DNA from 2 places in the Paenibacillus sp. FSL H7-0357 genome. Region 2 is predicted to be linked to the other one. Evidence: riboswitches for the same ligand, from Rfam matches in the RefSeq annotation. Region 2 holds a riboswitch; the other holds the start of a gene.
What was found. Region 2 has a riboswitch for cyclic di-GMP ahead of H70357_RS03095 (transglutaminase-like domain-containing protein). Riboswitches for the same ligand answer to the same signal wherever they lie in the genome.

Region 1: another riboswitch for cyclic di-GMP. It lies ahead of H70357_RS11330 (S-layer homology domain-containing protein); the one in region 2 lies ahead of H70357_RS03095 (transglutaminase-like domain-containing protein).

What each region holds. Positions count from the first base shown of each region.
Region 1 is NZ_CP009241.1:2,625,683-2,631,033, forward strand. It holds gene H70357_RS11320 (SDR family NAD(P)-dependent oxidoreductase) at 1-237, opposite strand, end outside; gene H70357_RS11325 (TetR/AcrR family transcriptional regulator) at 540-1,208, shown strand; cyclic di-GMP riboswitch class I at 1,490-1,583, shown strand; gene H70357_RS11330 (S-layer homology domain-containing protein) at 1,728-3,767, shown strand; gene H70357_RS11335 (DUF6531 domain-containing protein) at 3,793-5,351, shown strand, end outside.
Region 2 is NZ_CP009241.1:692,208-697,558, reverse strand. It holds rRNA gene H70357_RS03100 (16S ribosomal RNA) at 90-1,645, opposite strand; gene H70357_RS03095 (transglutaminase-like domain-containing protein) at 2,007-2,813, opposite strand; cyclic di-GMP riboswitch class I at 2,827-2,909, opposite strand; cyclic di-GMP riboswitch class I at 2,983-3,064, opposite strand; gene H70357_RS03090 (class D sortase) at 3,186-3,791, opposite strand; gene H70357_RS03085 (GtrA family protein) at 3,888-4,292, opposite strand; gene H70357_RS03080 (glycosyltransferase family 2 protein) at 4,282-5,262, opposite strand; gene H70357_RS03075 (glycosyltransferase family 39 protein) at 5,306-5,351, opposite strand, start outside.

The DNA.
Region 1 (5,351 bases), 1.9 Mb from region 2:
CAGCTGGCATTGCTGGAACAATTCGCTTGGTGCACTTGCTTCCGTAAGATCCATAGCTATGACTTTGACTTTGATGTTATAGCTTCTTTCGAGTTCCGCTGCCAAGTCATCGAGTTTGTTCTTAGATCTGGCTACGAGAACCAGATGGCTTCCTTGTTTAGCCAGCTGTATTGCAAATTGTTCGCCAATGCCGGAAGAGGCACCTGTGACTAGCGACCATTTTCCTTGAATATTCATAAAATTACTCCTCCTATTAAAACGATGTATTCGTTAGGAAACGATGTTACCGATTGTGCGAAAAAAATTACTTTAAACGTAGTGCCCAAAGCAATATTAGCTTGTTAGTTGGTAACAGTGTTTCCTATTGAAATCATAGTAACCTGCTGGCTGGAGAAAGTCAAACCTTCTTTTTTTAAAATTTGCAAGAAGATATGTGCATGTATGATTGACTTTGTGGAATCGACTGTATAGAATGCGTGGTATATGATTGGAAACTGCGTTTCCCGAGAATAACAACATAACTAAAGAAGGCGATTAAGTTGAATGAACCTAATAATTTTGCTGACGCAAGCAATAGAAAGCTGACAACCTACCAGGAAGCCCGCTTACAGAACACAGCTAGTCTTCGTCAACTCGTAGTTGATGCAGCAGCCTTTATTCTTCAGGAAGAAGGGCCGGAAGCTGTCACCGTGCGAAAAGTAGCTCAGAAGATGGGTTGCTCGACCAAGATCATCTACAGTCTGTTTGCTAATAAAGAAGGTTTAGCCCAGCAATTATATCTGGAGGGCTGCAAAATACTCTCGAGCGAATTTGAGAGTGCTTCACAGTCAGAGGATCTGCAGCAGTATTTAATTAATCTGGCAGAAGTGTATTGGGAATTTGGCCAGCGCTATACCAGCTACTATAAATTGATGTTTGGGGGAGCATTTGCAGATTTCAAACCGGATGAGCAGAGCATGAAAGGCACTGTTACTGCTATGCGGCGCTTGTTGTCCGTGATTGTCAGCGCTAAAGAGCAAGGCCTAATTGCTGGTGATTCAAATGCGGAATTTATTGTAGGTACGATTTGGTCCTCTCTTCACGGAGTGATTCACCTGCACATAGGAGGACATTTGGGAAGTGTCGCAGCGTCGCACGCAGTGTATAAAGGAACGGTAGCTCTACTTGCAAACTCGCTGTTTGCACCTGCAGCCGCAGCCAAGCATTAAAGCAGGAGTAGTTAGTGAAATCCTTTATATAGGGCCTGGGTTCGAATCCTGAGAGTCTATAACACAATTAAACGGCAGAGATGCCGTTTTTTTGTTTCTAAATTTGTTTTAAATCTTTACAAATGTCGAAGAATGAGGCCTATTTCCGAAAAAAGGAAAAGGTATATAAGTAAGGGAGAACTAGGACTTATTAATTTAATAGGGATAAATTCCGATAAAGAAAGAGTCCTGTACAACTAAAGTCACACCTGCATACCCATAACGGGACAGAAAAACCGAGTTTGAAACAAAGGCAAATCCGTACGAAAGTCGGAGACGCAAAGCCACGGGTCTACTTCATCCAAAGGAGGATGTTAAGACAGCCGGGCCGCTCAAGGCACTTGGTTTTTTGGCGTGCCTACAAATAGCGCTGGGGGAGAGAAGTAAATGAGGTTTAGAAGGAAAGGGAAGTTTTCGCGGACGGTTGTGTCCGCAGTGGCGGTGAGTATGCTTGTGGGCCTGTTTAGCGGAGGCCTTAGCATGAAGCAGGTTTTGGCTGCCGGGACCGATCCGGGTAGAACGGACTATAACGTATCCGGCGACCAGATTGTATGGCTGGAAGCAGAGGCCGACGGGGTGAAGCAGGTTCACGCGATGAATCAGGCCAGTGGTGCCAGCACTGTTCTTACATCGGGTTCATCCGCCAAGGATGCGCCTTATGTGAGCGGCAACGTTGCAGTGTGGGCCGACAAAGGAACAGAGCAGGAGTCTTCACTGAACTGGGATATTTACACTGCCGATCTTGAGACGGGTACCCGAAGAAAGCTTAACAAACAGTCTGGCACATATGGCAATCCGACTACAGATGGAGTCGGTGTAGTCTGGTACGAGCGCAAAAATTACGGCAGCATGATCTATCATGATCTGGCTACGGGTGTTGAAGCCGACCTCGGCGAAGGACGTTTCCCGGTGCTGGCCGGCGGCAATGTGGTGTATAAGAATGCCCGTGACGGGGGGCTCAGTCTGCTCCATTTGAAAAGCGGGGCTACGCGTGCACTTGTTAGTTTGGGCGGAGCAAGCTATGTGGACTGGTTTGTTTTTAACGGCAGCGATGTGCTGTTTAAGCAAAAAAATGGGTCTTCCGAGAGCAAATATGTGATTTTGAATATCAAGGACCTAACTGCTCTGCCTGTGGATCTCACCGAGATGAAGCCTGGAGGAACCCAGTATGCCTTCATGTCGATAGGTGAAGGACAGGCAGTTTTTCAAGAGGAAAGGGACGGTGCTGCCACATTGCAGCAAGTGAACCTTACTACATATGCAGTGAAATCACTGCCAGCAATAGAGCCCGGAACGAAGCTGATCGGCATTACCGGGGATAAACTGCTTTACAGCAAGAAGGATGATTACATAGAGTCGATAGACCTGAAAGAAGGATCAACCCCTCCGAGTCCGGGAGCCACTCCAAGTCCAGGGGTAACCCCAACGCCAGGAACGACTCCAACTCCAGGGACAACCTCAACTCCAGGTGCAGTTCCAAATCCAGGCGCAGATCCGAGTCCGGGTGCAACCCCGGAAGTGAAGACCACTGTAGTGACCGGAGCCAAGGACAGTCAGGTTATCGGAAGTGCGGGAGGTACTTTGTCTGTACTGAATGGCTGGGCACGGCTGGAGATTGCAGCAGGAACCTTCCCTGACAATACCACTGTAAGCTTGGCCCAAGCTGAGCTGGAGAAAGAAGTACTGCTCGACGCAACAGGCAAAAAACTGCTGAAGGCAGGTTCTGCGTGGCAGGTGCAAGCGAGTGCTCCGTTCCTGATGCCGGCCAAGCTGACGGTAGGGTACCCGAAGGAAGCGCCTTGGACGACAGGTCGTGAGAAGCTTGGAATCTATAGCAACGATCTGGCAAAAGGCATATGGAACTATATTGGCGGAGTGACTGCGGCGGAAGACGCCGTTGTTCAATCCAGAATTATAGCTTCCGGACTATATGCGGTAATGCTGCGCGGAGCTGAATTCACAGATATGTCAGGCCACTGGGCGCAGCAAGCTGTAGAGGTGCTGGGGGCTAGGGGGATTGTGAACGGGATGAACGGAACCGCTTATGCGCCAAAAGGGATCCTGACCCGGGCTGAATTCACCAAGTTGCTGGCAGCAACTCTTGGATTGCAGCCGCAGCGGCCGGAGACACCGGCTTTCCGTGATGTTTCAGCTGCGAACTGGTCCTACCCTTATGTGGAAGCAGCTGCAGCGGCAGGAATCGTAACGGGAGAAGGTGGACTTTTTCACGGCAATGATCCGCTGACCCGTGAACAGATGATGGTGATGCTGATGCGGGCAATAGACAGCACTATCGGCAGCCGGGCTTCTGCTGCTGAATCTGCCAAGCTTCAAGCCGAATTGGGCGGATATAAGGACAACGGCAGCGTTAGCAGTTGGGCAAGGGATTCTGTAGCTGCGGCGGTGGGCAAGAAGCTGGTGCAGGGTAACGGACAGCTTTTGAAGCCTAAAGATTCATCAACAAGAGCAGAAGCAGCGGTCGTGATGTACAAGCTGCTGGCTGAGCTGAATTTACTCTAACTTACAACGGATAGGAGATCAAATCATGAAATTCGGAGCGCTCAAAAGGAAGTGGCGCGGCGGCAGCATGAAGGCACGTTTTAACCTCATGCTTGCTTTGCTGTTGGTCATTTCTTATATTCCCATCCTTCCAGGTCTGGATAAGTTCATCTCTCCGGCTTATGCAGCTACCAATATGCGGATTGAACCCAGTGAACTTAACCCGGAATCGGGAAAATCGGTTAAAATCTCCTTCAGCTTCAACGCGGCCGACAACGGTCAGGAGTATCATAAAACGAATATCAGCCTCTGTACTCCGCAGCGGGACGGATCGTCCCCGCTCCTCGGGGATCTGATTAAGAGCGGTGAATATCCAACGAAGCTGAACGGCCAATATATCGTTCATGAGTATGAATGGGACGGGAAAATCGGCGGTGTACCGCTGGATGAAGGGCGCTATAACATCTGTATCTCCCCTGCCGAGTATAACGGTGTTGGCGTGTACTACGGGCAGATCGCCAGCTTTGAAATCCTTGGAGGCGATGAATTGCCTCCTCCGGCAGCTTTGCAGATCAAACCTGCTGCTGCAGGACAATCTGTGGTTTCAGGAACTGCTGAACCAGGGGCCCAGCTGGAAGTGGAACTTTATTATCCGTCCAATGGGGAAAAACGGCTGTACTCTAATATTGCTGTCAACAGCGCAGGCCAATGGAGTGAACAGATCGGGATAACGCTGGGCAAAGCCGTGCATATCACGGCAAGAGCGAAAGAGGAAGGTAAGTACTCGGGGGTTTCGGAGCCGCTCGCAGTGCTGCGTGCGCCTATGCCTGCATTTTCACTCAGCTGGGAGGCGCTGGCAGCCTATTATTATAAGCTGGATACTGTTCAGGCCATGCAGGAGAAGGCTCAGGACATTGCAGTATTGAACCAGTCTGCAACCTCTGCGGGAACAATCAGCGGCCTGACCTCCATTCTGCTGACCAATCCGCAAACCAGCCGGGCTATAAACAGCGGGGATCTGCCGCAGTTTACAGAAGCGGCACTTCAGGATCGGCTGCGGATTGTGAACCCGTCCGGACAGGCACCGGTTGATCCGGCCCGGGGAGATTTTGTCTACTCCAGTGATTCAATCTCGCTGCAGGCGTTGATGCCGCTGCAATTCGGCGTGAACTATTTAAGCCGTGACCCTTATACAGGTGTAAGTGGATTAGGGTGGCATCACAGCTATGAATGGAAGCTGACTGCGGTAGAAGACGGCAAGGTAGAAGTGATGAGCCCGGATGGCTCACGTTTTGAGTACGTACCTTTGTCGGGAGGAGAGTATCTGACACCGCGCGGCACGGACTGGACGCTGAGTGCTCCGTCAGCAGGGGCGTATACTCTATCATCACCTCAAGGCGATCTCTACCGGTTCAATGCAGAGGGGCTGCTACAGTCCATTACGGATTTGAACGGGAATAAGATCACATTTGCTTACCAGGGTACGAAGCTGGCAACGGTCAGTACAGCCGGGGCTTCTCTAAGCTTAAGCTACGACGGAGCAGGGAAACTGATGACTGCAAGTGATCCAACCGGCCGCCAAATGTCATTTCATTATCACCCGGC
Region 2 (5,351 bases):
CCAACGAGTGAGTAACAGGCCTAAACCTGAGTTTTGGAAGCTAAGCTTCCGATTTGAATGTCACCGTTGCAGGTGACGATTCTCCATAGAAAGGAGGTGATCCAGCCGCACCTTCCGATACGGCTACCTTGTTACGACTTCACCCCAATCATCTACCCCACCTTCGGCGGCTGGCTCCCTTGCGGGTTACCCCACCGACTTCGGGTGTTGTAAACTCTCGTGGTGTGACGGGCGGTGTGTACAAGACCCGGGAACGTATTCACCGCGGCATGCTGATCCGCGATTACTAGCAATTCCGACTTCATGCAGGCGAGTTGCAGCCTGCAATCCGAACTGAGACCGGCTTTGCTGGGATTGGCTCCACCTCGCGGCTTCGCTTCCCGTTGTACCGGCCATTGTAGTACGTGTGTAGCCCAGGTCATAAGGGGCATGATGATTTGACGTCATCCCCACCTTCCTCCGGTTTGTCACCGGCAGTCACTCTAGAGTGCCCAGCTTAACCTGCTGGCAACTAAAGTCAAGGGTTGCGCTCGTTGCGGGACTTAACCCAACATCTCACGACACGAGCTGACGACAACCATGCACCACCTGTCTCCTCTGTCCCGAAGGCCGCCACTATCTCTAGTGGATTCAGAGGGATGTCAAGACCTGGTAAGGTTCTTCGCGTTGCTTCGAATTAAACCACATACTCCACTGCTTGTGCGGGTCCCCGTCAATTCCTTTGAGTTTCAGTCTTGCGACCGTACTCCCCAGGCGGAGTGCTTACTGTGTTAACTTCGGCACCAAGGGTATCGAAACCCCTAACACCTAGCACTCATCGTTTACGGCGTGGACTACCAGGGTATCTAATCCTGTTTGCTCCCCACGCTTTCGCGCCTCAGCGTCAGTTACAGCCCAGAAAGTCGCCTTCGCCACTGGTGTTCCTCCACATATCTACGCATTTCACCGCTACACGTGGAATTCCACTTTCCTCTTCTGTACTCAAGCCACCCAGTTTCCAGTGCGACCTCAGGTTGAGCCCAAGGTTTAAACACCAGACTTAAATAGCCGCCTGCGCGCGCTTTACGCCCAATAATTCCGGACAACGCTTGCCCCCTACGTATTACCGCGGCTGCTGGCACGTAGTTAGCCGGGGCTTTCTTCTCAGGTACCGTCACTCCGGTAGCAGTTACTCTACCGGACGTTCTTCCCTGGCAACAGAGCTTTACGATCCGAAAACCTTCATCACTCACGCGGCGTTGCTCCGTCAGGCTTTCGCCCATTGCGGAAGATTCCCTACTGCTGCCTCCCGTAGGAGTCTGGGCCGTGTCTCAGTCCCAGTGTGGCCGTTCACCCTCTCAGGTCGGCTACGCATCGTCGCCTTGGTGAGCCGTTACCCCACCAACTAGCTAATGCGCCGCAGGCCCATCTCCTTGTAGCAGATTGCTCCGCCTTTCATCCTTCGTCCATGTGAACAAAGGAATTATCCGGTATTAGCTACCGTTTCCGGTAGTTATCCCAGTCAAAGAGGTAGGTTGCCTACGTGTTACTCACCCGTCCGCCGCTAAGTTAATCCGGAGCAAGCTCCTTCATAACTCCGCTCGACTTGCATGTATTAGGCACGCCGCCAGCGTTCGTCCTGAGCCAGGATCAAACTCTCCAAATTGGTATTTAGAAAGAGCGATTGCTCAATTTGAAACATCTGACGAGAATTTACATTCTCTAATTTTGGATCTCACTTGCGTGATTTCCATACTCACTCGTTGTTCAGTTTTCAAAGATCAAGCTCGTTGTCAGTGTCGATTATCTCGTCACCAGCAACTCTTATAATATATCACGTTTGATTTAGAAACGCAAGCTTTTTTTTGAAACAACTTTTCAGCCATTCCTTATTTACTTGGGTGCGCTCTAACAACGCTTACCTATAATACCCCACATCAATATAAAAAAGCAACCCCTTAAACAAAAAAAGATAACCGGCTTAAATATTAAGCCGGTTATCTTAGAGTAATCATCATTCTACAGGATTAGTAGATCTTAGCTGCTGTATATTTGCTCGACGCTTTGGTGAAGCCTGTTTCTTTGTTCTTACCTAATCCGGCGTCCACTGTCGTATCGATCGTTACCCATTTGCCGTTAAGCAATACTTCATTCCAGGCATGATATACAGATACATAACTCGTATTGCCCATTACCAGCTTTGTCGGAATCCCTTCACTGCGGAGCATAGTGGCGAACAAAGATGCATAATCGTAGCAAATCCCTTTCTTACTAGCGAGTGTGTTGTCGTTGTTCGGGATATAATCCTGCGTAACATTAGCCGCCAAGGTGTAGTCGTACTTTACATTCGCCACGATGTAATTATAGATAGCTTGTACCTTTGCTTCATCAGTGGTCAGCCCTTGCGTAAGCTGCTTAGCTTTCAGTACTGCTTTATCGGAAGAATTCCATTTCACATTCTGTACGGAACTCAAATATACGGCGTTGGTGTTGCTCATGCTCAGGTCTACGGTTTCGGAAGAAAGCACTTTGTATTTGTTGCCGCTGGTGTTCTCTAGGACTGACACTTTATAAGCGCCATTCCCCTGCTGCAGTGGAAACGTTTCTGTAGCTTTGGAGGCATATAAGTTATAAGAGTAGCTCTTGTTGTCTTTAGTAATCATGAGCTTGATACGTTTGTCCTTGGGAACATCATAGGAAACTTGGACAACCCCTTGGCTCAATTGCGATGTATTTAACCAGCCCGACTCTACGCTGGATGCGTTAGCTGTGCTTACTTGAACAGAAGTAACCAGGACGAACAAGGTCAAGAACATATAATAGAACTTCTTCATGGATAAAACCCCTTTCGGTAGCTGGCTGCCATCCATACCCGGGAAGGCCCTTTAGCTTTGCGTCCCTACCTTTCGATAGGTTTGCCGTTATCGTTTAAGCTTTATCTGTTCCTACTACTATTGGAATATACTAGATTCATCTTAAGAACAAACAAAAAAAGCCTCTTCATTCGGTAGCTGGCTGCCATCCTTACAGGGAAGGCCCTTTAGCTTTGCGTCCCTACCTTTCGATAGGTTTGCCGTTATCGTGTTTAGCTTTTATAGTTATATAGTATCATATTAATGCCTAGTTACAAGACCTAAATCACTAGATTTCTACTTAATTCATTTAAATTTTTATAATTTTCGCATTTTATGATCTGTTCTCTTACTTCAAACCGCTTTAGCGTGGATAATCAGTCGATGGGTCGGATTTACCAAAGGATCACACGTAATGAGGGTAAGGATCTTATCTTGTTTATTCCCGTTCAGTACAGACACATCCGTAGGCTCAACAATCGAGATATCATAAACCTCGTATTTATACTCCTGATCGCTTGTCTTGACGGAAATGGTATCTCCGACCTTTACTTCGTTCAGTCTGTTGAATAATCTCCCTGTAGTCCTAGACCTGTGTGCAGCTATGGCAGCATTGCCTATTTCACCGATTGGAGCGGTTTCCTTCATATGGGCTGCGGCATGCTTCATGTTGGCTTTGGTCGCCCCTTCCAATATGGGCAATTTCAAATCGATTTTGTCGATTGTGATAATTCCGGTCACTTTGCCGCCGACCTCTATTTCCTGCTCTGCCGGTTCGGCAGCCTGCACTGGTTCATCCCCAGCTGATTCTTCTGCCAGCAGTGCAGTGACCTCGGCGTACTGTTTTTTCAGATCGGGCTCTGACGAAGGGGCCAGCTCACTATAAGCCTGTTCAGCCTCCTTCAGCAGCTTCTCTTGCTGCCGGTCGTTATACCATTCGCTCGCTTTTGGATACAGCATGACTAGAACTCCTGCAATTATGATCAAATAGGAAAACTTACGCATCAAATCCCCCCGATCTTTAAGATAAAGAAACTCCACGGCCCAACATTTGACTTAAAATACCCATTTACGGCTGCCAAAGAAATTGATGATGACGGTGACGAACGTAACCAGCACTTTGGAAATCAGCACCTGAACTCCAAATTTGTCCGTTAGCAGATGCATCAGCAGCACTGATATCCCCAGTACAACCAGGTTCAGTATGATGAATCGGACTAATTGCATACGGTCAAAACTGTCCTTGCTAGCCTGACTCTTATCCTTAAAGGTCACCTTCTTGTTCCAAAAAAAACTGTTCGCTGTCCCTGCGCTATAAGAAATAATCTGTGCCGGGGTGTTCATCATACCCAGAGAATGCAGCAAGGTAAATACGGCGAAATCAATCAGCGTATTCAGTAAGCCTACAGCATTAAATTTTAAAAACTGGATAAATCCCGCATTCAGCTTCCTATCTGCCATAATCATTGTCCTCTTGCCGCTCCTCATGCTCTCCGCCCCGGTAACCCTTGGTCTCACGCACGATGTACAGCGGTCTATCCTTGGATTCATCATATATCCGTCCAATATATTCACCTATTACGCCAAGCAGCATCAGCACGATGCCGTTAAACAACAAATTCACACCGACGATGGAAGCCCAGCCCGGAACCGTCCATGAGGTAAAAAAGATTCTCTGGAACAATACAAAGAACAGATACACAAAGCTGGAGAAGGAGAGAAAGAAGCCTACATATGAGGCTATTTTCAGCGGCTTATGTGAAAATGAGGTGATGCCGTCAACCGCAAACCGGATCATTTTCTTCAGCGGGTATTTGGTTTCACCTGCAAAACGTTCCTCCCGCACATATTCCACCATCGTCTGCCGGAAGCCGACCCAGCTCACCAAACCTCTGACATAGCGGTTTTTCTCTTTGAGACCACGCAGCACATCGCATACTTTACGGTCGATGAGCCGGAAGTCGCCTGTATCGGTGGGAATCTCCACACTGGTCATGCTGCTGAGCAGACGGTAAAAGAGCTTGGCGGTCACTTTCTTGAAAATAGTCTCCCCATGCCGTTTCAGCCGTTTGGCGTAAACTACCTCATAGCCCTCTTTCCACTTGGCAATCATCTGCAAAATGACCTCGGGCGGATCTTGAAGATCCGCGTCAATCACCACAACAGCCTGGCCTTGCGCATAGTCCATTCCGGCCGTAATCGCGACCTGATGACCGAAGTTACGGGAGAAGTCAATCAGCTTAACATGCTCGTCGCTGCTGCTGATTCCACTCATGATCTCAGCTGTGCGATCCCGGCTCCCGTCATTAACGAAGATCAGTTCATAGGTATCACCGCATTCGTCCATGACTTTCTTAAGCCGCTCATACGTATATTGAATAACTTCTTCCTCATTGTACATGGGGACAATTACACTGTATCTGGCTTTCACCTTTGTTCCTCCTAAAAGTTTTGTAGCACTACGCGCTCCCCTCCTAGAATACCCAGGAAGGGAACCAGCGCAGCACATCCGTCACATAT